2 regions of the Janthinobacterium sp. CG_23.3 genome follow, and region 2 is predicted to be linked to the other one. Evidence: predicted binding sites of a transcription regulator. Region 2 holds the regulator's gene; the other holds the start of a gene.
What was found. The regulator HrcA, encoded in region 2, represses chaperone genes, less so after heat shock. The targets are predictions, from matches to a motif close to TTAGCACTCNNNNNNNNNGAGTGCTAA.

Region 1: the regulator HrcA is predicted to act here: its motif matches at 9,825-9,851, upstream of groES (co-chaperone GroES).

The regions. Positions count from the first base shown of each region.
Region 1 is NZ_JBJXIB010000025.1:823-12,246, reverse strand. It holds gene ACFDR9_RS08735 (alpha-D-glucose phosphate-specific phosphoglucomutase) at 1-868, shown strand, start outside; gene ACFDR9_RS08730 (hypothetical protein) at 972-1,385, opposite strand; gene ACFDR9_RS08725 (hypothetical protein) at 1,397-2,593, opposite strand; gene ACFDR9_RS08720 (oligopeptide:H+ symporter) at 2,800-4,347, opposite strand; gene ACFDR9_RS08715 (GNAT family N-acetyltransferase) at 4,591-5,088, opposite strand; gene ACFDR9_RS08710 (PadR family transcriptional regulator) at 5,224-5,712, shown strand; gene ACFDR9_RS08705 (MFS transporter) at 5,748-6,986, shown strand; gene ACFDR9_RS08700 (hypothetical protein) at 6,999-7,505, opposite strand; gene groL (chaperonin GroEL) at 7,715-9,364, opposite strand; gene groES (co-chaperone GroES) at 9,414-9,704, opposite strand; gene ACFDR9_RS08685 (hypothetical protein) at 10,201-10,437, shown strand; gene ACFDR9_RS08680 (cell division protein ZapA) at 10,437-10,748, shown strand; RNA gene ssrS (6S RNA) at 10,796-10,975, shown strand; gene ACFDR9_RS08670 (EVE domain-containing protein) at 11,106-11,424, shown strand, end outside.
Region 2 is NZ_JBJXIB010000008.1:46,963-58,386, forward strand. It holds gene leuS (leucine--tRNA ligase) at 1-1,214, opposite strand, end outside; gene ACFDR9_RS04260 (barstar family protein) at 1,587-1,913, opposite strand; gene ACFDR9_RS04265 (biopolymer transporter ExbD) at 1,915-2,343, opposite strand; gene ACFDR9_RS04270 (MotA/TolQ/ExbB proton channel family protein) at 2,382-3,071, opposite strand; gene dapB (4-hydroxy-tetrahydrodipicolinate reductase) at 3,091-3,900, opposite strand; gene ACFDR9_RS04280 (outer membrane protein assembly factor BamE) at 3,917-4,513, opposite strand; gene fur (ferric iron uptake transcriptional regulator) at 4,590-5,018, shown strand; gene hrcA (heat-inducible transcriptional repressor HrcA) at 5,060-6,076, opposite strand; gene ACFDR9_RS04295 (HAD family hydrolase) at 6,151-6,867, opposite strand; gene ACFDR9_RS04300 (hypothetical protein) at 7,083-7,664, shown strand; gene ACFDR9_RS04305 (hypothetical protein) at 7,719-8,306, shown strand; gene rsmA (16S rRNA (adenine(1518)-N(6)/adenine(1519)-N(6))-dimethyltransferase RsmA) at 8,538-9,317, opposite strand; gene pdxA (4-hydroxythreonine-4-phosphate dehydrogenase PdxA) at 9,354-10,433, opposite strand; gene ACFDR9_RS04320 (peptidylprolyl isomerase) at 10,441-11,424, opposite strand, start outside.

The sequences.
Region 1 (11,424 bases), on a different contig from region 2:
CAACGCCGCCGAGCTGGTCGCGCTGATGGCGGCGCCCGACGCGCCCGACTTCGGCGCCGCCTCCGACGGCGACGGCGACCGCAACATGGTGGTCGGGCGCGGCATCGAAGTGACGCCGTCGGACAGCCTGGCGATCCTGGCCGCCAACGCCGCCGTCGCGCCGGGCTACCGCGCCGGGCTGAAGGGCATCGCCCGCTCGATGCCGACCTCGCGCGCGGCCGACGCGGTGGCCGCCGCGCTCGGCATACCCTGCTACGAAACACCGACCGGGTGGAAATTTTTCGGCAACCTGCTCGACGCCGGCATGGTCACGTTGTGCGGCGAGGAGAGCTACGGCACCGGTTCCGACCATTTGCGCGAAAAGGACGGCCTGTGGGCGGTGCTGTTCTGGCTCAACTTGCTGGCGGCCAGCGGCGCCAGCGTGACGCAACTGGCGCAGCGGCACTGGCAGCGCTTCGGGCGCCATTACTATTCGCGCCACGACTACGAGGGCGTCGACAGCGCCGCCGCCGACGCGCTGATGCTGGGCTTGCGCGGCAAGCTGGACCAACTGGCCGGGCAAACGCTGGGCGGCTACACGATCGCACTGGCCGACGACTTCGCCTACACCGACCCGGTCGACCGGTCGGTGTCGAGCCGGCAGGGCGTGCGCCTGGTCATGACGGACGGCTCGCGCGTGGTGCTGCGCCTGTCGGGCACCGGCACCGAGGGCGCCACGCTACGGCTGTATCTGGAGCGCTACGAAGCCGACCCGGCGGCGCACCACATGCCGACGCAGCTGGCGCTGGCGGGCTTGATCGCGCTGGCCGACAGCGTCGCCGGCATCGCCGCCAGCACCGGCCGCAGCAGTCCCAGCGTGACCACCTGAGGCCGGCGCGCGGCGTCGGCGCGCCGCGAACGTCAGGCCAAAGCACAGGCAAAGAAATGAAAAAGGCGCCCCGCGGGACGCCCTTGTTGGCTTGCCGGCGCCCTTACGGCACCGACAAAATCACTTTCACGCTATCGTCGACGGCCGATTTTTCAATGTAGCCAATCGCGCTCGGATCGGCCGCGACCGCCTTCCTCACCTCGGCGCTGGAGGCGTACTCCCTGGGCGCCTGGCCCTTGCCGGTAAACACCAGCTTGGACCAGATCGCCTTCACTTGCGCCGGCTCCTTGCCCAACACCTTTTGATGGAACTCGGCGCGCAGCGCGGCGCCCTCGTTGTGCTCGACCGGCGTGAACTGGTTTGACTTGCCGATGAAGAACTGCCCGGCCTGTTCGCTGAACATGCGCGTGGCCGGGTTTTTCGGGTTGACGATCACCGCGATTTCGGTCGCGAAAACGGGCAGGCTGCCCAGGCATAGGCCGGTCAACACCAGCAGCGTGTCGATTTTGATTCTCATGTCTGTTTTCCTCAGAAGACGAAGTCGATGCCGGCGGCATACACATTGACCGGGCCGGTGAAGCCCGGCGCGGCGTTGACGAAGGCGCCGGCGCCGTCGCGCGGTTTGACGCGGTCGATCTGCACCTTCAGCGCGGCCGATTTGTGGAAGTCCCAGCGCAGGCCAACCGCGTGGGTCGACTGCAGCGCGGCCTTGGCGACCGAGTTGGCGCCGGCGGTCAGCGCCGCCAGCGGGCCGGCGGCGGGCATGCCGGGGAAGCCGCGCGCGCTGTCCTGCTTGATGTCGCCGTAATAGTAGTACGGCGTGACGGTGCCGTAGCGGTAGCCGAACATCGCGTACCACGAGCTGGTGTCCATCACCGCGCGCGACTCGGTCTTGCGCACGGCGTACTCGGATTGCACCAGGAAGTTCTTGTAGTCGAGGCCGAAACCGAGCGAGGTGAACGAGCCTTTCACGTCGTTGACGTCGAGCTGGTCGGCCACCGCGCCCTGACCGAATTTGCGCAGCGAGGCCAGCAGGCCGTTCAGCCTGGCGTTGTCGCGCACCGAGAACGTGGCGTCGGCGCGGCCGAAGCGCAAGGTGAACGGGCCGTTTTCCAGCAGCACGTGCAAGGCCGTCACCGGCTTGTATTCGATGCGGGCGTTGTTCGGCTGGCGCGCCTTGGACTGGCCCAGGCCGAACTGCGCGGTGACGGTGGTGTCGTCGAACGAGTGCTGGTAGATCAGGTCGACGCCGTCGAAATAGTCGGCCGTGACCTGGCGGTAGACCTCGGCCGGCGGCCGTATCATCGTGTTGGCGTAGCCGACGTTGCGGAAGTCCGAGATCATATAGACCGGCAGGCCGATGCGCCCGACGCGCACGTTGAAGTCGTCCGACAGCTTGTACTTGGCGAAGGCCCAGGCCAGTTCCGCGCCGAAATGGTCGGTGGCGTATTTGCGCACCAGGCCCTGGCCGGTCAGCGACAGGCGGTCGTTGAATTTGGCCGTGGCCTGGATGCCGAGATTCGAATCGACGCCGGTGCGCGGGTCCTTTTTGGCGCCGGCGACCTGGTTCGGCCGGGCGTATTCGGCCCGCTCGTTGTCGGTCATGGTCAGGGCCGCCGTGCCGAAGCCGCTGACGGTGACCACGGGGCCGTCGGCTGCCTGGGCCGGCAGCGCGCAGGCGGCCAGGACCGCCAGCGATACGGTTGAGCGTGCAAGTGTGTTCATTGATTCCCTCCAGGAATGTACAAATGGATACATGTTGCCCCGGCCGCCTCGCGGCGGCGTCGGAACGGCGCATCTGGTTGCACCAGTTATGTTGCGCTGTGGAACAGTGTGGACCAGTACGGAGGGGTTTGGGTAGACAAAATAGTCTAATTCCGCGCTAAACGTTGTAAATGGGGAACAAAGTTTAGCGCGGCGCGGCCGGCGTGTTACGCCGTGGCGAGGGCGGCGGCGGCCGGGACGCCGCGGTAGTTGTCGACCATGCGGTAGCGTTTGGCGTACCAGCCGAACGCCAGCATGGCGAGCGCCGCGAAGGCGGCGAAGAAGAACATCTGGAAGGCGGTCACGCTAAAGCCGGTGGTCTGGATATACGCGTTGACGGCGTCGTTTTTGACGCCGGCGTTGACGATCAGCACCCACAGGTTGCCCACCGTGGTCGACAGGAACCACAGACTCATGATGGTGCCCTTCATCGACGCCGGCGCCTGGCTGTAGGCGAACTCCAGGCCGGTGGCCGACACCAATACCTCGCCCATCGTCAGCAGCATATAAGGCAGGATCTGCCAGACGATCGACATGTGCTCGCCGCCGTCCATCTTCATCTGGATCGCGCCGATGACGACCCAGGACAGTGCCGAAAAGCCGATGCCGGCCGTCATGCGCCGCAGCGGCGTGACGTTGAATCCCATGCGCGCCACCAGCGGGTACAGCAACAGGTTGTTGAAGGGAATCAGCAACATCACCAGCAAGGGATTGAGCGCCTGCATTTGCGCCGGCAGGAACCAGCTCGGCTTGTCCATCGCGGTCGCCTGCACCACCCAGGTCGAGGCCTTCTGGTCGAACAGCGAGAAGAATGGCGTGACCAGCGCGAAGACGATCAGGATGCGCAGCACCGCGCGCACGCCCTCGACCGCGTGGTCGGGGTGGGCGCCGCGGGCGCGCTCGATCTGCATCGCCGTGCCGACGCCGCCGCAGGCCAGCAGCAGCACCAGCGCGCTGCAGGCGGCGATGACGAAGCCCCATTTCGGCGTCATGCACAGGCAGACGATGGCGCCGGCCATGCCCAGGCGGGCCACACTCAGCCCGGGCCGGGCCTGGCCCGGTTTGGCGGCCAACAGGGCGGTGCGGGCGACCTTGGTGAACGAGTCGGGGTCGGCCTGGGCCGGCGCCACGTGGACGTATTTCTTCTTGCCGAGCCAGAACACCATGGTGGCGATGAACATCAGCACGCCGGGCACGCCGAAGGCCAGCGCCGGGCCGTAGTCGCGCAGCAGGATGGGGATCAGCAGCGAGGCGCCGAAGGAGCCGAAGTTGATGCTCCAGTAGAACATGTCGTAGACCAGCTTGGCCTTGCCCTTGTTGCTGCGGTCGAACTGGTCGCCGACGAAGGACGACACCAGCGGCTTGATGCCGCCCGAACCCAGCGCCACCAGGAACAAGCCGAAATAGAAACCGTTGATGTTGGCCTCGAAGTAGGCCAGGCAGGCGTGGCCGGCGCAGTAGACCAGGCTGAGCCAGAAAACCGTGTTGTACTTGCCGAAATAACGGTCGGCCAGCCAGCCGCCCAGCAGCGGGAAGAAATACACGCCGATGACGAAGGTGTGGAACACGTGCTTGGCTTCGCCGGCGCGGTCGGCCAGCGGCATGAACATGAGTAGCGTGCTGATCAGGAATGGCGTGAGGACGTTGCGCATGCCGTAAAAGCTGAAGCGCTCGCAGATTTCGTTGACGATGATGTAGGGAATTTGGCGGGGCATCGGCCCCATTCCATCTTTTGTTTCCAACTGTGACATTGGTTCTCCAGGTTTTTTATTTATCCGCGATACGAAGCGGAAGTGCGTTTGCTGGCAACGGAAATTCGTCTGTCGACGTCGTTTGCGTACCATCGCCTGCATATATACCGCAAAACGATTCCGGAATGACAGTATTTTTGCGAATTCGCGGTATTTTCGCCGGTTCGCGAGGGACGGGCTTCGCGCTTCTTCAGGGAAAGGGCGGATTCACGCGCGGGGGGACAGCCCCATCGCCATCCGCAGCTGCTCGCCATCGTCCGACGCGCCGACGACGGCGAAGCCCAGCCTGGCATACAGCGCCTCGGCGACGTCGTTGCCGCGGCGCACAGACAGCGTCAGCGTGCGCAGCTCGCCGATCGCCGCCGCGTGCGCCATACAGGCGTGCATCAATTGCCGCGCCAGCCCGCCGCCGCGGGCGCCGGGCGCCACGTACACGCCCCAGATATTGGCGCGGTCGTGGATGAGCGCGATCGGCTCGCGCGACAGCGCGGCGCAGCCGACCAGGCGTCCGTCGTGGAAGGCGCCGAACATGCGCTGGTACGCCGTGTGCACCAGACGCTGGCGCATGCGCTCCAACGGCACCGCGCTTTCCGCCGCGTGGGTGGTGCAAAACGCGGCCGGCGCCTCCAGAATGCCGGCCAGCCGCAGCGCGCGGTAGGCGTCCAGATCGTCGGGGCCGAGTTGGCGGAGGGTCAATGAGGTCATGTCGGCAATTATAGAAGCGTTGCAAGACGGCTTGCAAAAAAGCTTGAAAAATGAAAATTATCAGTTAAGATATATCTTATTGCGATATATCTTATGGAGGTTTACATGTTTCATTTTTTTCGCGGACAACACCGCATGCAGGCGCACCTACACTCCCAGCCGCACGGCGGCGGACGCGGCCCGAAACGCTTCGACGCCGGCGCGATGCGCTACGTGGTGCTGCAACTGATTGCCGAGAAACCGCGCCACGGCTACGAAATCATCAAGGAAATCGAACAACGCGCCGGCGGCAGCTACGCGCCCAGTCCCGGTGCGATCTACCCGCTGCTGTCGATGTTGCTCGACCTTGGCCACGTCTCGGCCGAGCTGGACGGTAATAAGAAGCTGCACAGCATCACCCCGGAAGGGCAAACCTTCCTCGACGACAACCGCCAGTTCGTCGACGCCATTTTGGCGCGCATGGCGGCGCCACCGGAGGGCGGCGACGACTTGCGCCAACTGATGCACGAATTGAAGGCGGTGGTGATTGCGCGGGTGCGCACGGAGCATGCGAGCGAGGCGCGGCTGGCCGGCGTGCGGGCGATTTTGCGCCGCGCCGCCGCCGACATCGAACAACTCGATTAATGTCAAACAAACCAATTCCAACCAAACAAAAAAATATGACGACCCTTCCCCTTTCCCCCGGGCGCGAGCGCGCCCTGTTGTGGCTGCTGGCCTTGACGCAATTTACCGTCATCATGGATTTCATGGTGATGATGCCGCTGGCGCCGCAATTGATGCGGGCGTTCGCGATCTCGCCGGCCGCCGTCGCCGGCGCGGTGTCGGCCTACGCCTGGTGCGCCGGCCTGTCCGGCCTGTTCGCGGCAACCTACATCGACCGCTTCGACCGTAAGAAATTGTTGTTGTCGATGTTCTGCCTGTTCACGCTGTCGAACCTGGCCTGCGCGATGGCACCCAATTTCCACGTGCTGGTGCTCTCGCGCGCCTTCGCCGGCCTGACCGGCGGCGTGCTCGGTTCGATCATCATGGCCATCATCGGCGACATCATTCCGGCCGAGCGGCGCGGCGCCGCGACCGGCGTCGTCATGACCTCGTTCAGCCTGGCCGCGGTGGCCGGCGTGCCGATCGGCGTGGTGCTGGCGGCGCACTTCGGCTGGGCCTCGCCGTTCTACCTGCTGGTGTTGTTGTCGGTGCTGATCTGGATCGGCGCGGCGCGGGTCTTGCCGGCGCTGACCGCGCACCGCGGCGCCAAGCCGGCGACGCTGGCCCAGGCCCTGCCGAATCTGCTGGCGCTGTTCACAGTGCCACGCCATCTCAGCGCCTTCCTGCTGTCGGGCCTGTCGATGGCCGGCGCGATGCTGATCATTCCCTTCATCTCGCCGGTGATCGTCAGCAACCTGGGCGTCGCGCCGGCCGACATCACCTGGATCTACCTCGCCGGCGGCGCCGCCACGCTGTTTACCGCGCGCCGCATCGGCGTCTGGTCGGACCGCTACGGCAAAGCGCGGGTTTACCGCTGGGTCGCGCTGTTCTCGATACTGCCTATCCTGTGCATGACCCATTTGCCGCAGCTGCCGCTGCTGGCGCTGATCGCCTTCTTCCCCTTCTTCATGGTATCTATTTCGGGGCGCAACATTCCGTTGCAGGCCTTGATGACGACGATACCGGAGCCGGCGCGGCGCGGCGCCTTTCTCAGCGCCGGCTCAGCGGTCCAGCAACTGGGCAGCGGCCTGGGCGCATGGGTCGGCGGCTTGACGTTGCACACCGACAGCGCCGGCCACATCGGCGGCTACGGCGTCAACGGCTGGGTCGCCGCGGCGCTGACGCTGTTGACGGTGTGGTGGGTGGGACGGGTGCAGGGCGTGGCGCAGGCGCCGCGGGCGGTGAAGCCGGCCTAGAACGCTAGCACACTAGAGCGGCGCGGCGACGCCGCCGCGGCGGCGCATCGGCTGTTTTTCGCGGCGCCAGCGTTCCAGGCTCAGCGGCTCGTCGGACGCCGGGTCCTCGACCAGGATCTCGTCGCTGCCGCTGGCGACCAGGAAGCTTTCCCAGCGGTGCGCCGCTTCCGCGCTGTTTTCGACGAAGCTGAGTTGCCAGTAGCGCTTGCCGTTGATGAGGCGCGGCGTCAGGTCGTACTCGATCAGCGCGCCATGGGCGGCGCCGCCCGAGTTCTTCTCGATGAAGGCCGACCACGCTTGCAGTTCCGGCAGCGCCATCAAGGCCTTCGACGCCTGCTCCTTGCTGCGGCCGGCCACGGCGCCTGCCTTGGGGGCGGACGCCGCTCGCTGAGCTTGCGTCGGCGCGTCCGCCGGCGCCGGGCGCCGCGGATAATAGGCGCCGATACCCGCTCCCAGCAGACCGGCCAGTACGCCGACAATCACGGTGGTTTTCGACGATGAAGATGGGCGTTGCGGCATGCTCGTTAGCCTTGTTGGATGATGTGGCGGCCATACTAAAGCAAAGGCCGGCGACCGGCAACAAGCGGCCCCGGCGCGCCCTCTGCTTTTGCGGCAGGCAGCACATATTCGCCACCGTCGAGACGAAGAAAAAGCCCGCAAGGCGCGAACCTTGCGGGCTTTTTTAGCGTTGACGAGGCGCCGTCGCCGGCGCGCTCATCGGGCTGGCATTACATCATGCCGTCCATACCGCCCATGCCGCCCATACCGCCCATGCCGCCGCCCATGCCGCCGCCTGCTTTGTCGTCCGAGATTTCGCAGACCATGCAGTCGGTCGTCAGCATCAGCGAAGCGATCGAAGCGGCGTTTTGCAGCGCCGAACGGGTCACTTTGGCTGGGTCCAGAACGCCCATTTCAACCATGTCGCCGTAGGTGCCGTTGGCCGCGTTGTAACCGTAGTTACCCGAACCAGCCAACACGGCGGCAACCACAACCGAAGCTTCTTCGCCGGCGTTTTGAACGATCATGCGCAGTGGCTCTTCCATTGCGCGCAGAACGATCTTGATACCCGCTTCTTGATCCGGGTTGTCGCCTTTGACGGTGATGTTGGCACGCGCGCGCAGCAGGGCAACGCCGCCGCCAGGAACGATACCTTCTTCCACGGCGGCGCGGGTGGCGTGCAGTGCATCTTCAACGCGGGCTTTCTTTTCTTTCATTTCGACTTCGGTGGCTGCGCCAACCTTGATCACGGCAACGCCGCCGGCCAGTTTGGCCACGCGTTCTTGCAGTTTTTCACGGTCGTAGTCCGAGGTCGCTTCTTCGATCTGCACGCGCACTTGCTTGACGCGCGCTTCGATCGAACCAGCTTCGCCGGCGCCGTCGATGACGATGGTGTTTTCCTTGCCGACTTCGATACGCTTGGCTTGGCCCAGTTCGGCCAGGGTGATTTTTTCCAGCGTCAGGCCGACTTCTTCAGCGATGACTTGGCCGCCGGTCAGGACAGCGATGTCTTCCAGCATGGCTTTGCGGCGGTCGCCGAAGCCTGGTGCTTTTACTGCGCAGGTTTTCAGGATGCCGCGGATGTTGTTCACAACCAGGGTGGCCAGCGCTTCGCCTTCGATGTCTTCGGCGATGATCAGCAGTGGACGGCCGGCTTTAGCGACTTGTTCCAGTACCGGCAGCAGATCGCGGATGTTCGAGATTTTCTTGTCGCACAGCAGGACGAATGGATTGTCCAGGATGGCAACTTGCTTCTCTTGGTTGTTGATGAAGTAAGGCGACAGGTAGCCGCGGTCGAATTGCATACCTTCAACGATATCCAGCTCGTCGTTCAGGGATTTGCCGTCTTCAACGGTGATAACGCCTTCCTTGCCGACTTTTTCCATCGCTTCAGCGATACGCTCGCCGATCGAGTAGTCCGAGTTCGCCGAGATCGCGCCGACTTGGGCGATTTCTTTGGTGGTGGTGCAAGGACGGGAGATCTTGGCCAGCTCTTCGACGGTCGCCGCAACAGCTTTGTCGATACCGCGCTTCAGGTCCATCGGGTTCATGCCGGCGGCGACGAATTTCATGCCTTCGCGCACGATTGCCTGGGCCAGAACGGTGGCGGTGGTGGTGCCGTCGCCGGCGTTGTCGCTGGTGCGGGAAGCAACTTCCTTGACCATTTGCGCGCCCATGTTCATGAGCTTGTCTTTCAGTTCGATCTCTTTGGCAACCGAGACGCCGTCCTTGGTGACGGTAGGGGCGCCGAACGAGCGCTCCAGCACGACGTTGCGGCCTTTCGGGCCCAGGGTGACTTTGACTGCGTTGGCGAGGATGTTGACGCCTTCAACCATTTTGGCGCGCGCTGCGTCGCCGAATACTACTTCTTTAGCTGCCATGTTTGTTTCTCCTGAATTTCGTGAATGTATCGGAAGCGATGCGAGCCGCTTAGCGGACGACGATCGCCATGATGTCTTCTTCGCGCATCACCAGCAGTTCGTCGCCGTCGACCTTGACGGTCTGGCCGGCGTATTTGCCGAACAGGACGCGGTCGCCGACTTTGACATCCAAAGGACGCACTTTGCCGTCGTCCAAAATCTTGCCATTGCCTACGGCGAGTACTTCGCCTTGATCCGGTTTTTCAGCAGCTGCATCGGGAATGATGAGGCCGGACGCAGTTTTGGTCTCTTGGTCGAGGCGTTTGACGATGACACGATCGTTCAAAGGGCGAAGATTCATACAAAACTCCTTAAGTTCAATGGATAGATGTTGCTAAATGATTACGAGACCGGCCTGTGGCCATGCCCGTCTTCAGTCGATTACCGTAACAAGCAAGCTTGCCGCGGCGAGAAAGAGTTGTTAGCACTCTCTACTAACGAGTGCCAATTATAGGGACGGTATGGGGGTATTTCAAGGGTGCACACATTTATTTCATATCGATAGACGGTTTTTCGGGCCGCAAATGCACAGCCGTTGCGCCAACGCAAACGCGCCGCCCGGGCGTAGCGTGCCGGGAAGGCGGTATAGACCGGCGCGACAGGGATGCCCGCCGGCAGGCGCCGCGCCGCGTCGTCGGCGGGCGGGCGGGCGGCAAAGGACAATGAAAACGCGGCGGGGCGGGGCGCCAGCGGCTAAAAAGTTGCCACGAAAGAAATTTTTAATGTATTATTGTAAATATCGGTAACAGTGGTGCGATTCGATTGACGCCTTTAGAGCTGTTCCCTATAGTGACGGGATGATTTCCGAATTCCAAGACCTATCCGTAAAAATCGACTTGCTGGCCGAGCTGACGCACGCGCTGCGCCGCGAGAACGCCGAGTTGCGCCTGGCTAACGCGGCGCTGGGCGCCGAAAACGCGGTGTATCTGCAGCGCATCAGCGAGGCGCATCTGCGGGTCGAGTCCCTGCTTGAAAAAATTCCCGAACTGGTCCAGGCCGGACTGGCCGAAGCCGCTGAAGAGAAGGACGCTTGATGACCCATTTGGACGTCACGATCATGGGACAGCCCTACCGCATGGTGTGCAAGGAAGGCGAGGAAAGGGCATTGCGCGAAGCGGCCAAATTCCTCGACGGCAAAATGACGGCGATCCGCGACGCCGGTAAAATCAAGGGCAACGACCGCATCGCGGTGCTGGCCGCCTTGGGCGTGGCGGCGGAGTTCCTGTCCTCCAAATCGCCGCAGGGGCCACTGTCCGAGTTCAGCATTTTGGAAGTCAAGGAAAAACTGGGTGCCATGCACGCGGTGCTCGACGACGCCCTGACGCCGCAGGAAAATCTGTTTTAATCAACGAAATACGTTTGACATGCGTGGGCATAAGAGTAAACTTCGGCACTACCCTGCAGTGTTCGCGATTGCCATATATTCCTTGAACCATTTATGTGCACCGGTTGCGGAATTTTGTTTGATGGGAGTGAGCGTCGCTAGTCCGACGAACCCGAAATTGAACTAACTGTGACCACCTTGAACCGTTTGGTTCGGGATGCCGGCATAACGGCACATGCGGGGTTCCTCATTCAGAGCGGTTGCTTCATCACCCGATGCGCAGCCGCTTTTTTACGTCCGCGTATGTTGGTGCTCGCCGCCGGCTTACAGTCAAACCAAGCCGACCGCGCACAATCTTCCACCCAGGAGTCCACCCGCATGCAATATTGGTTGATGAAATCCGAGCCCGACGAAGTCAGCATCGACGACGTGATGGCGGCGCCGGCGCACACCGTGCCATGGTTTGGCGTGCGCAACTACCAGGCCCGCAACTTCATGCGCGACGGCATGCAGCTCGGCGACGGCGTGCTGTTCTACCACTCCAGCTGCCCGCAGCCAGGCATCGCCGGTCTGGCCGAGGTGGCCAGCGTGGCCTACCCCGACGCCAGCCAGTTCGAGGCCGGCGGCAAATATTTCGACCCGAAGGCGACGCCGGAGCAGCCGCGCTGGATCAGCGTGGACGTGCGCGGCACGCGCA
Region 2 (11,424 bases):
AAGCCGTCGTATTTGCCGGAGTCGACGCAGACGCCGCTGTCCTTGTCGCCGTACCATTCCCGCCAGGCGTCGGTCGAGTATTGCTTGCCTTCGACGGCGATTACCTGCTTGATCGGCAGCGCGTATTTTTGGGCGAACAGGAAGTCGCGCTCGTCGTGCGCCGGCACGCCCATGACGGCGCCGTCGCCGTAGGTGATCAAGACGTAGTTGCCGACCCAGACCTCGACCTGGGCGCCGGTCAGCGGATGGGTGACCAACAGGCCGGTCGGCATGCCCTTCTTCTCCATCGTCGCCATGTCGGCCTCGATCACGCTACCGAGCTTGCACTCGGCGATGAAGGCGGCCAGCGCCGGGTTGCTTTGCGCGGCGTGCGCGGCCAGCGCGTGCTCCGGCGCCACGGCGCAGAAGGTCACGCCCATGACGGTGTCGGGGCGGGTGGTGAAGACGTACAGCTTGCCCTCGCCGATCAGGGCGCCGTCGGCGTCGGCGATCTGGTGCGGGAAGGCGAAGCGCACGCCGGTCGACTTGCCGATCCAGTTGGTCTGCATGGTGCGCACGCGCTCCGGCCAGCCCGGCAGCTTGTCGTCGACATAGGCCAGCAGCTCCTCGGCGTAGTCGGTGATGCGGGCGTAGTACATCGGAATTTCGCGCTTCTCGATCGGCGCGCCGGAACGCCAGCCGCAGCCGTCGACGACCTGCTCGTTGGCCAGCACGGTCTGGTCGACCGGGTCCCAGTTGACGGTGCCGGTCTTCTTGTAGATGATGCCTTTTTCCAGCATCTTCAGGAACATCCACTGGTTCCACTTGTAGTATTCGGGGGTGCAGGCGGTCATTTCGCGCGACCAGTCGATCGCCAGGCCCATCGACTCCATCTGCTGCTTCATGTGGGCGATGTTCGAATAGGTCCACTGCGCCGGCGGCACGTTGTTGGCCATCGCGGCGTTTTCGGCCGGCATGCCGAAGGCGTCCCAGCCCATCGGCATCAGCACGTTGTAGCCGTTCATGCGCAGGTAGCGGTACATCACGTCGTTGATCGTATAGTTGCGCACGTGGCCCATGTGCAGCTTGCCCGAAGGGTAAGGCAGCATCGAGCAAGCGTAGTACTTGCCCTTCGGGAAACGCGGGTCGTGCTCGACGGCTTTGTAGGCGTCGATCGCCTTCCAGTGCGATTGGGCGGCTTGTTCGACGTCGGCGGGACTATATTTATCTTGCATGATGTGCGGCCAAAAGTGAATATGAACCAAGCATTATACTGGGTTCATGCGTCCCGATAGCAGGTCGATGCCTGGCTGGCCGCCCCGCGGCCGGCGCACTCTTGTTTATTTTCCAATTGCTTGCGCGGATTCGATGGCAGCGTGGGGTTTTCAACCATTAAACGGGGAACGAGATGATCAAAGGACTGCGCACGATGATTTATGCGAAGGCATCCGCGTGGCCGAGCTGCTCGAGCCGTACGGCAAGCAGGTCGGGCTGATCGAGAATCGTCGGTCGGATTAGCCGAACGCGTCATCCGACGCCGGGCCGCTGCCGACGCCAGTCGGGTTACGCCCGATGGGCTAAGCCGACCTATGAAAATCCCGCGGGGTTCAGCGCAATACCAGCTTGAGCGCCGGTTTTTCGCCGTAGTCCTCGTAGCGTTCGTTGATGCCGGCGATGCAAAAAGTCACTTCCTCGAGGATGTCCGGCACTTGCAGGCGCATCGCCTCGGCGTCCCGCACCACGATTTCCAGCGTTTCGTCGGGCTTGAGCAGGAATTGCGTCATGCCGTCCTCGTCGCGCAGGTAGCTCAGGCAGTCGACCCAGGCGTCCATGGTGTCGGCGTAAAACTCGGGAAAGCCGAGGGCGCGCTTGCATTGTTCGTGGAAGCTGGTCCAGTCGGTGATGGCACTGCCGTTGAGTATGGCGCTTGGCATATTATTTCTTTTCTTTGTTGGGGTCGGTGACAAAACTCAGTTTGCTCAGGCCGTTGGACTGGGCCGCCGCCATGACTTGCGCCACCGCTTCGTAGCGGGTGGCCTTGTCGGCGCGCAGCTGCAGTTCCGGTTGCGCCGGCAGGGCGGCGGCCCGCGCCAGGCGCGCCCCCAGCTCGGCCGGGGTGAGCGCGTCGTTGTCCCAGAACACGGTGCCGGCGGCGTCGATCGCCAGGGTGACGGTGGCGCCGGGGTTCCGCGGCGCGGCGGCGGCCTGGGCGCGCGGCAGCTCAAGCTTGACCGCGTGCGTGAACATCGGCGCCGAGATGATGAAAATCACCAGTAGCACCAGCATCACGTCGACCATCGGCGTGACGTTGATGTCGGCCATCAGCGGCTGCTGCCGGTGGTGGTTGAAGCTGCCAAAAGACATCGTGCCTCCTCCTTTACGCGAATGCCGGCGGGCGCCGGTTAGTGCCGCCGGGCGCGGGCGCCGCTGGTCAGGTAGGCGTGCAGGTCGTGCGCGAACGCGTCCAGCTCGGCCAGGGTCAGGCGGTTGACGCGGTTCAAGCCGTTGTAGGCCAGCACGGCGGGAATCGCCACCGACAAGCCGATGCCGGTCATCACCAACGCCTCGCCGACCGGTCCGGCGATCTTGTCGATCTGCACCACGCCGGCGCTGGAGACGGCCGCCAGCGCGTGGTAAATGCCCCAGACCGTGCCGAGCAGGCCGACGAAGGGCGCGGTCGAGCCGATCGAGGCCAGCAGCGTCAAGCCGCTTTCCAGCCGGGCGCCGCCGCGGTGGATCGCCAGGCGCAGGACCCGGGTGATTTGTTCGGCCGGTTCCATCTCGGCGCCCAGCGAGGCGCCGCCAGCGGCCGCCAGGTGCGCGGCGCCGTGCTGCGCCAGCGGCGCGTAGACTTGTTCCGGGTCCGCCAGGGTCAGCGCGGCGACCGCGTCGGCCATGCTGGGGGCGGCCCAGAACGCGTCCAGCGCGACCGCGCTGCGGCGGATGCGCCAGGCGCTCCAGCCCTTGGACAGGATCAGGTACCAGCTCAGCAGCGACATCGCCAGCAACACGTAGGCCACCGCGTGGCTGATCGCGTCGCCCTGCGACCAATAGCGCGCCAGGCTGAAATGGTTGTCGAGGGTCGGGTTCATCGTCGGGCGGCGCTCGCGGTTAGCGCTTCAGCGCCAGCACGTCCTGCATGTCGTACAGGCCGCTGGTCTTGCCCGCCAGGAAACGCGCGGCGCGCAGCGCGCCCTGGGCGTAGGTGGCGCGGCTGCTCGACTTGTGGCTGATTTCAATGCGCTCGCCGATGCCGGCGAACAGCACGGTGTGGTCGCCGACGATGTCGCCGCCGCGGATGGTGGCAAAGCCGATCGTCGACGGGTCGCGCTCGCCGGTGACGCCTTCGCGGCCGTAGACGGCGCACTCCTGCAAGTTGCGCCCGAGCGCGGCCGCCACCACTTCGCCCATTTGCAGCGCGGTGCCCGACGGCGCGTCGACCTTGTGGCGGTGGTGCGCCTCGACGATTTCAATGTCGTAGCCTTCGGACAGGCTCCTGGCGGCCATTTCAAGCAGCTTGAGCGTGACATTGACGCCCACGCTCATGTTGGGCGCCATCATGATCGCGGTCTTTTCGGCGGCGGCGGCGATGGCCGCCTTGCCGGCGGCGTCGAAACCGGTGGTGCCGATGATCATTTTGATGCCGTGCTCGGCGCAGTAGGCCACATGCTTCAGCGTGCCCTCGGGGCGCGTGAAGTCGATCAGGTAGGCGGCGCCGGCCAGGCCCTCGGCCAGCTCGGAGGCGATGGCCACGCCGGCCGGCTTGCCGAGGAAGGCGGCGGCGTCCTGGCCGATGCCGGGCGCGCCGGCCACGTCCAGAGCGCCGGCCAGCACGGCGTCGGGCGCCTGGTCGATCGCTTCGATCAAGATACGGCCCATGCGTCCGCTGGCGCCGGCAATTGCAATTTTCAGTTCGGTCATCGCTATTCTCAAGGAATTATTTAGTCACTTCGGGCGTCGGCGCGGGCGTCGGCGGCTTCGCCGCCGGGGCCGGCGCCGCGCTCGTCAAGGCCGGGGCCGGTCCGGCGATGCGGGCGATGTATTCCTTTTCGGTCGGCAGGTTGCCGCCCTCGAAGCGCTCGACCTTGCCGTCCTTGAAGAAGACGACCACGCGGCTGGTGGTCAGTTCGCCATTGCCCTTGGCCAGGCGGAACGGATAGTCCCAGCGCTCGCCGTGGAACACGTCGGTCAGCAGGGGCGTGCCGAGGATGAAGCGGACTTGCTCGCGGCTCATGCCGACTTTCAACTGCGCCAGCATTTCCTCGGAAATAAAGTTACCTTGCTGAATCACCGGACGGTAGGGCGAAAACACCCACAGGAATTTTTGCAGCGGCGTCACGGTGCTGGTCTGCGCGCCGCTGGCCGGTTCGACGGCGGCGCCGCCTTCCTTGGTCGCGGCTGGCTTCTCGCCGAGCACGCTGCGGCCCGCGCAGCCGGACAGCGCCAGCGCGGCGCACACCAGGCCGGCGAGCAGTGGCGTCCTTGACGCAATACGGTGCAGCAAAGATGGCGATAAAGCCGTGGTTACGCGCATAAGTGTCCTCAATTCGATTGAGCAGAAGTGCTAAAACGCTATATGATAAAGCACATGAACCATATGCGAGCAAAACATGAGTAACAATCCTAGCGATCTGAAGGCCAGCGGCCTGAAAGCCACGCTGCCCCGCCTAAAGATTCTGGACATTTTCCAGAGCAGCCCCGTACGCCATTTGACGGCCGAAGACGTGTATAAGGTCCTGTTGGCCGACAATATGGACGTTGGCCTGGCCACCGTCTACCGCGTGCTGACCCAGTTCGAGCAAGCCGGCTTGCTAAACCGGAATCATTTCGAAACCGGCAAGGCGATCTTCGAATTGAACGAAGGCTCGCACCACGACCACCTGGTGTGCCTCGACTGTGGCCGCGTCGAAGAGTTTTTCGACGAGGAAATCGAGCTGCGCCAGCAACGCGTGGCCGAGGAACGCGGCTTCAAGATTGCCGAGCACGCGCTGGCGATCTACGGCAACTGCATCAAGGTTGCTTGCCCGCACCGGGCATAATACGCTACGCGCCGCGGGTCTTTCCTATGTGGCGCGCCGCGTCAATGCTGGCTGAGCGCGCTCGATAACAGCTTCGCCGTGATGTCGACGATCGGGATCACGCGCTCGTAGGCCATGCGCGTCGGCCCGATCACGCCGAGGGTGCCGACGATTTTGCCGTTCACCTCGTAAGGCGCGGTGACCACGCTCATCTCGTCCATCGGCACCAGGTTCGACTCGCCGCCGATGAAGATCTGCACGCCGGTGGCCTTGCTCGACACGTCCAGCAGTTGCATCAGCCCGGTCTTTTGCTCGAACATGTCGAACATTTGCCGCAGCGAACTCATGTTCGAGGACAGGTCGCTGACGCTGAGCAGGTTGCGCTCGCCGGAGATGACCATGTCGTCCGAGTTGTCGGCCATCGCCTCGCTGCCGGCCTCGACGGCCGCCTGCATCAGCCGCCCCATATCGTCGCGCAACTGGCGCAGCTCGCCCTGCAGGCGGATGCGCACGTCGTCGAACGACAGGCCGCCGTAGTTTTGGTTGATGTAGTTGGCCGACTGCACCAGTTGCGCCGGCGTGTAGTCGGACGCGGTCAGCAGCAGGCGGTTTTGCACGTCGCCGGTGGGGCCGACGATAACCAGCAGGATGCGCTTTTCCGACAGGCGCAGGAATTCGATTTGCTGGAACACCGATTCGCGCCGCGGGCTCAGCACCACGCCGGCGAACTGCGACAGCGACGACAGCATTTGAGCAGCGTTGGCGATCATTTTCTGCGGCTGCTGGATTTGCAGGCGCATGCGCGACTCGACCGCGTGCTCGTCGATGTGCTGCACCGTCAGCAGCGTGTCGACGAAGATGCGGTAGCCGCGCGGGGTCGGGATGCGCCCGGCCGAGGTGTGCGGACTCGACACGTAACCCATTTCCTCCAGGTCGGCCATGATGTTGCGGATGGTCGCCGGCGACAGCTCCAGCCCGGAGATCTTCGACAGCGCGCGCGAACCGACCGGCTGGCCGTCGGCGATGTAGCGCTCGACCAGGGCTTTGAGCAGTGTTTGGGCACGGATATCGAGTTGCATAAGTCTATTCTCGGCAGACGCGGGGTGCGCTAGTTACTTGGCTCCATTATGCACGCTGGCAGGCGCGCCGTGCATCATTCTTCCGCATGGCCGTCGAGCCAGAGCAGCAGTTCGTCAAACGTCGCGCAAATAGCGTCCGGACGCACGCCCGCTTCAAGGTGGGCCTCGCCGCCGAGGCGGTTCAGCCACAGCGCGCGCATGCCGGCGTTTTGCGCCCCGACCACGTCCAGCTGCAAATCGTCGCCGACGTAGACCGCCTCGGCCGGCGCCACGCCCAGCGCCGCGCAGGCGGCGTGGAAAATGGCCGGGTCCGGCTTGGCGCGGCCGAAGCGGTTGGCCGCCAGCGACACCGTGAAATGGTGGGCCATGCCGATGCTGTCGAGGTCGGCCACGCCGTTCGAGATCGATCCCAGCAAGATCGTGCCCTTGAGCCTCTCCAGCCCCGGCAACACGTCGGCGTAGGGCGTGACGGCGTTGCGCGCGGCGTGGAACAGCGCCATCGCCGGCGCCACCTTGGCGGCGTCGGCGCCGACCTCCTCGAAGGCGGCGTGCAGGCCGATGCGGCGCAGCTCGCCCAGGTCGATGTGCAACTCGGGCCGCTCGGCCAGCAGGGCCAGGCGGCGCGCGCGCAACTGCGCGATTGAAAACCGCCGCGCCACCGGCGGCGCATGCCGCGCCAGCCAGTCGTGCAGCGCGAGCTCGGCGCGGGCGATGACGGGGCCGATCGGCCACAGCGTGTCGTCGAGGTCGAACAGCATGGCTTTCGGGCGGGGCGGGCGTAACTGCTTCATGGATATGGGGGGCTTCGCTGTGGATGGCCGTATTGTCGCACTTATCGGCGCCGCCGGCCTGCGTGCGCGGCGCCGGGCGCGCCGCCGCGCAAGGGGAAAATTGTTACAGGGAGATACAACAGGGGGAGCCCGGATGTTGCCGGATAGACTAAAATAGCTGCCGCGAGCGCGCACGCGCGGCGCCGGCCCCGTTACCTGATTCGTTTGGAGAATGTATGAAAAACTTGTATATGCGCTCGATGCTGGCGCTCGCCTGCGCCGCCACCCTGGCCGCTTGCGGCGGCAAAGACGACGGCAACCTGAGCCTGGGCGGCAGCGTCGTCGGCCTCTCGAAAACCGGGCTGCAACTGAAGAACGGCAGCGCCACCCTCGACGTGGACGCCAACGCCGGCACCTTCGCGTTTACCGAGCGGATCGCCTCCGAGTCGAACTACGACGTGCAGATCAACAAACAGCCGACCGGCGCCGATTGCACCGTGCTCAACGGCAAGGCCAAGGCGTCCAACTTCAACATCACCAGCGTGGTGATCTCCTGCCTGACCAAGCAACACAAGCTGGGCGGCACCGTCAGCGGCCTCGAGGCTAGCGAAAGCGTGACCCTGATCAACGCCCCGGAGCAGCTTGTCCAGACCGGCAGCGGCGCCTTCACCTTCGCCTTCACGGTTGGCGAAGGCAATAACTACGGCGTGAGCGTGCTCAAGTCCTCCCCCGGGAAGGTGTGCAGCCTGCCAAACGGCGGCGGCACCATGCCGACAACCGACTTTAACGGCTTGACCGTCACCTGCGTTCCCGAATAACCCTACCGACGCCGGGCCGGGCGCCGCCGGCACCATTTATCCCTGGAGACACACATGAAACTATCTTATCCGCGCACCCTCGCCGCGCTGGCCATCGTCCTGAGCCTGTCCGCCTGCGGCGGCAAGGAATCGTTCCAGGTCAACGGCACGCTCAGCGGGGTGAGCGACAACGACCTGGTGCTGACGAACAACGGCGACACGGTGTCGCCAAAGAAGGGCGATACCAGCTTCACGTTCCCCAAGCAAATCGACTATGGCACCGCGTATAACATCACGGCGAACCAGCCGGCGCACATGAATTGCAGCGTCGCCGGCGGCAGCGGCAGCGCCGGCCACTTCACCTCGATTACCGCGACCGTCGTCTGCACGCGCCAGACCCGCTTGTTGGGCGGCAGCGTGACGGGCTTAAAAGTGGGCAACACCGTGAAATTGGCGAACGGAAAGATCGAAACCATCACCGTGACCGGGACCGCCGCCGCCAGCGTCGCCTTCCAGTTCGCCGTGGTTGCCGACGGCACGCCGTACAGCGTGGTGGTGGTGCCGCCGCAACCCAACGCCCCCAACCAGACATGCAGCGTCGCCAACGGCGCCGGTGTGATGGGCACGGCCGCCGTCGGCAACGTACTGGTCACTTGCATCTAAATAGGAAGGCAGATATTCAAATTCCATATGAACGATATGTGAAATATAAATTGGCGTTATATGCGGCGCCACAGCATAATGCATCTGTCTCCTCCAACTCTTCCAAGAATTGGATTTAGCCCGCTTTTACCAGCGGGCTTTTTTTTGCCCGGCTTTTCGTGGCGGACGCGGCGGTGGACGTAAAAAAAACCAGCGCGAGGGGCGCTGGTTTTTTGACGTCCGCCGCGGCCTTTACGCCGGCGCCTTCAGCAGGTTGGCCAGCGCGACGTACTGGGCCAGGCCCACCGTCTCCGGGCGCATGCTCGGATCGATGCCGGCTTCGACGATCTGCGCCTCGGTAAACATGCCGGCCAGGCAGTTGCGGATCACCTTGCGGCGCTGCGAGAACGCCTTCATGACGACCGCCTCCAGCGTTTCCAGGTCGCACGGCAGGCGCTCGGCCAGCGGGATCATGCGCACGATCGCCGACTCCACCTTCGGCGGCGGGTCGAACGCGGTCGGCGGCACGATGAACAGCAGGTGCATGTCGTAGCGCCATTGCAGCATCACCGACAGCCGGCCGTAGGTCTTGCTGCCGGGCGCGGCGACCATCCGTTCGACGACCTCCTTTTGCAGCATGAAGTGCTGGTCTTGCACCAGCGGGGCGATTTCCGCCAGGCGGAACAGCAGCGGACTGGATATGTTGTATGGCAGGTTGCCGACGACGCGCAGCTTTTTGCCCTCGGGCACGGGGATCGTCGCGAAGTCGAACTTCAGCGCGTCGCCGGCGTGGATCGTCAGCTTGGCCGGGTTGAAGGTCTTTTCCAGGCGCGCGACCAGGTCGCGGTCGAGTTCGACGACGTGCATCTTGTCGAGCCGCTTCAGCAGCTGCTCGGTCATCGCCCCCAGGCCGGGGCCGATTTCAACCAGGGCGTCGTCGGACTGCGGCGCGATGGCGGCGGTGATCTCGTCGAGGACGTATTTATCGTGCAGGAAATTCTGGCCGAAGCGCTTGCGGGCAATGTGTTTCATATTCTTGTTTTCAGTGGGGTGGGACGCGCGGCGCAATCAGCCGGCGCCGGCGCCGTGGCGGCGGCGCGCTTGCACCATCCGCACGGCGGTGTGGATGGCCGCTTCCATGCTGGCGCAGTCGGCCAGGCCGAGGCCGCGCGCGGCCAGGTCGAGCGCGGTGCCGTGGTCGACCGAGGTGCGGATCAGCGGCAAGCCGAGGGTGATGTTGACGCCGTTGCCGAAGGTGGCGTATTTGAGCACCGGCAAGCCCTGGTCGTGGTACATCGCCAGCACGCAGTCGGCCTCTTGCAGGTATTTCGGTTGGAACAGCGTGTCGGCCGGATACGGGCCGCGCGCGTCGATGCCGCGCGAGCGCGCCGCCGCGATGGCCGGGGCGATCGTCTCGATCTCCTCGCGCCCCAGGTAACCGCCCTCGCCGGCGTGCGGGTTCAGGCCGGCCACCAGGATGCGCGGCGCGGCGACGCCGAATTTCTCTTGCAAATCATGGGCGATGATGTCCAGCGTGGTGGCCAGGCCGGCCGCCGTGATGGCCGCCGGCACCGCCGCCAGCGGCAGGTGGGTGGTCGCCAGCGCCACCCGCAGCGGCGCGGCGGCGCCGGCGCCGGCCGGCTCGCCGGCCAGCATCATCACCACCTGGGCGGTGCCGGTGCGTTCGGCCAGGTATTCGGTATGCCCGGAAAAGGCCACGCCGGCATCGTTGATGGTGCTTTTCTGCAGCGGCGCGGTGACGATGGCGTCGAACCAGCCGGCCGCCACGCCCTCGACGGCGGCGTCCAGCGTGGCCAGCACGGCGCGGCCGTTTTCCTTGTCGAGCACGCCGGGCACGACGTGCGCGGCCAGCGGCACGTCGACCACGGCGACGCGGCCCGGGCCGAACTGCGGCAGGCCGCCGTTGCGCAGCGCCTGCAGCGACAGCGCCGCCAGCTTGATCCCGGGGTCGATCAGGCTGGCCGTCAGCGCCAGGAAGGCGGCGTCGCCCAGCAGCACGCAATTGACCGTGTCGCGCAGCGCCCAGGCGGCGCGCAGCGAGATTTCCGGGCCGATGCCGGCCGGCTCGCCGCAGGTGACGGCGAGCGCCGGGCGGGCGCCGGGACGCGCCGGGGTGGCTGGGTTCATCGTCTTCTTACTTGTCGTCGGCGCGGAATTCAACGTAGGCGCGATCGCGCACTTCGCGCTGCCAATCCTCGGTGGCCTCTTCCAGCTTGCGCTCGCGCAGCGCGTTGCGCGCCAGGTTGCGCTGCTTTTCCTTCGAGACGTCGTCGCTCTTGCGCTCGCGCACCTCGATCAGGTGGAAGCCAAAGCTCGTTTCCACCGGCGCGCTGATTTCGCCCGGCTTCAGCGCGGCCATCGCGGCCTCGAATTCGGGCATCGTGTCGCCCGGATACAGCCAGCCCAGGTCGCCGCCCTTGGCGGCCGCGCCGTCGGTCGAAAACAGCCGCGCCAGCTCTTCGAACTTGGCGGCCTTGTTGTCGAGGCGCTCCTTGAGTTCGGCCAGCTTGCGCTTGGCGTCGTAGGCCGACACCGTCGGCGTGACCTTGATCAGGATGTGCCGCGCGTGCGTTTGCTGCACCGCCGCGCTGGCCTGGGCGTCGGCGGCGCTGCGCTTGTCGACCAGCTTCAGGATGTGGAAGGCGCCGGTGCTCTTGATGATCGGCGTGACCTGGCCCGGCTTCAGCTTGGCCAGCTGCTCGGCGAACAGCGGCGGCAACCGCTCCGGGCTGCGCCAGCCGATCTCGCCGCCCTTCAGCGCGTCGGCCGCCTCCGAATAGGTGCCGGCCATCTTGGCGAAGTCGGCGCCGGTGCGCAACTGGCGCATCACTTCCTCGGCGCGGGCGCGGCGCGCGGCGATCTGCTCGGGCGAGGCGTTGTCGGGGATGCGCACCATGATTTGCGCCAGGTTCAGCTCGACCTGCTCGCGCGCGGCGGCCTGTTCGGCCGCCATGAAATTGTCGACCTCGGCGTCCGAGATCTGGATCTTGGCGTCGACCTCGCGCTCGCGCAGGCGCTGCAGCACGATCTCGCTGCGGATCTCCTCGCGGAAGGCGGCGAAGGTGGTGCCCTCCTTCTCCATCTGGTTGCGCAGCTCCTGCAGCGTCATTTTCTGCTG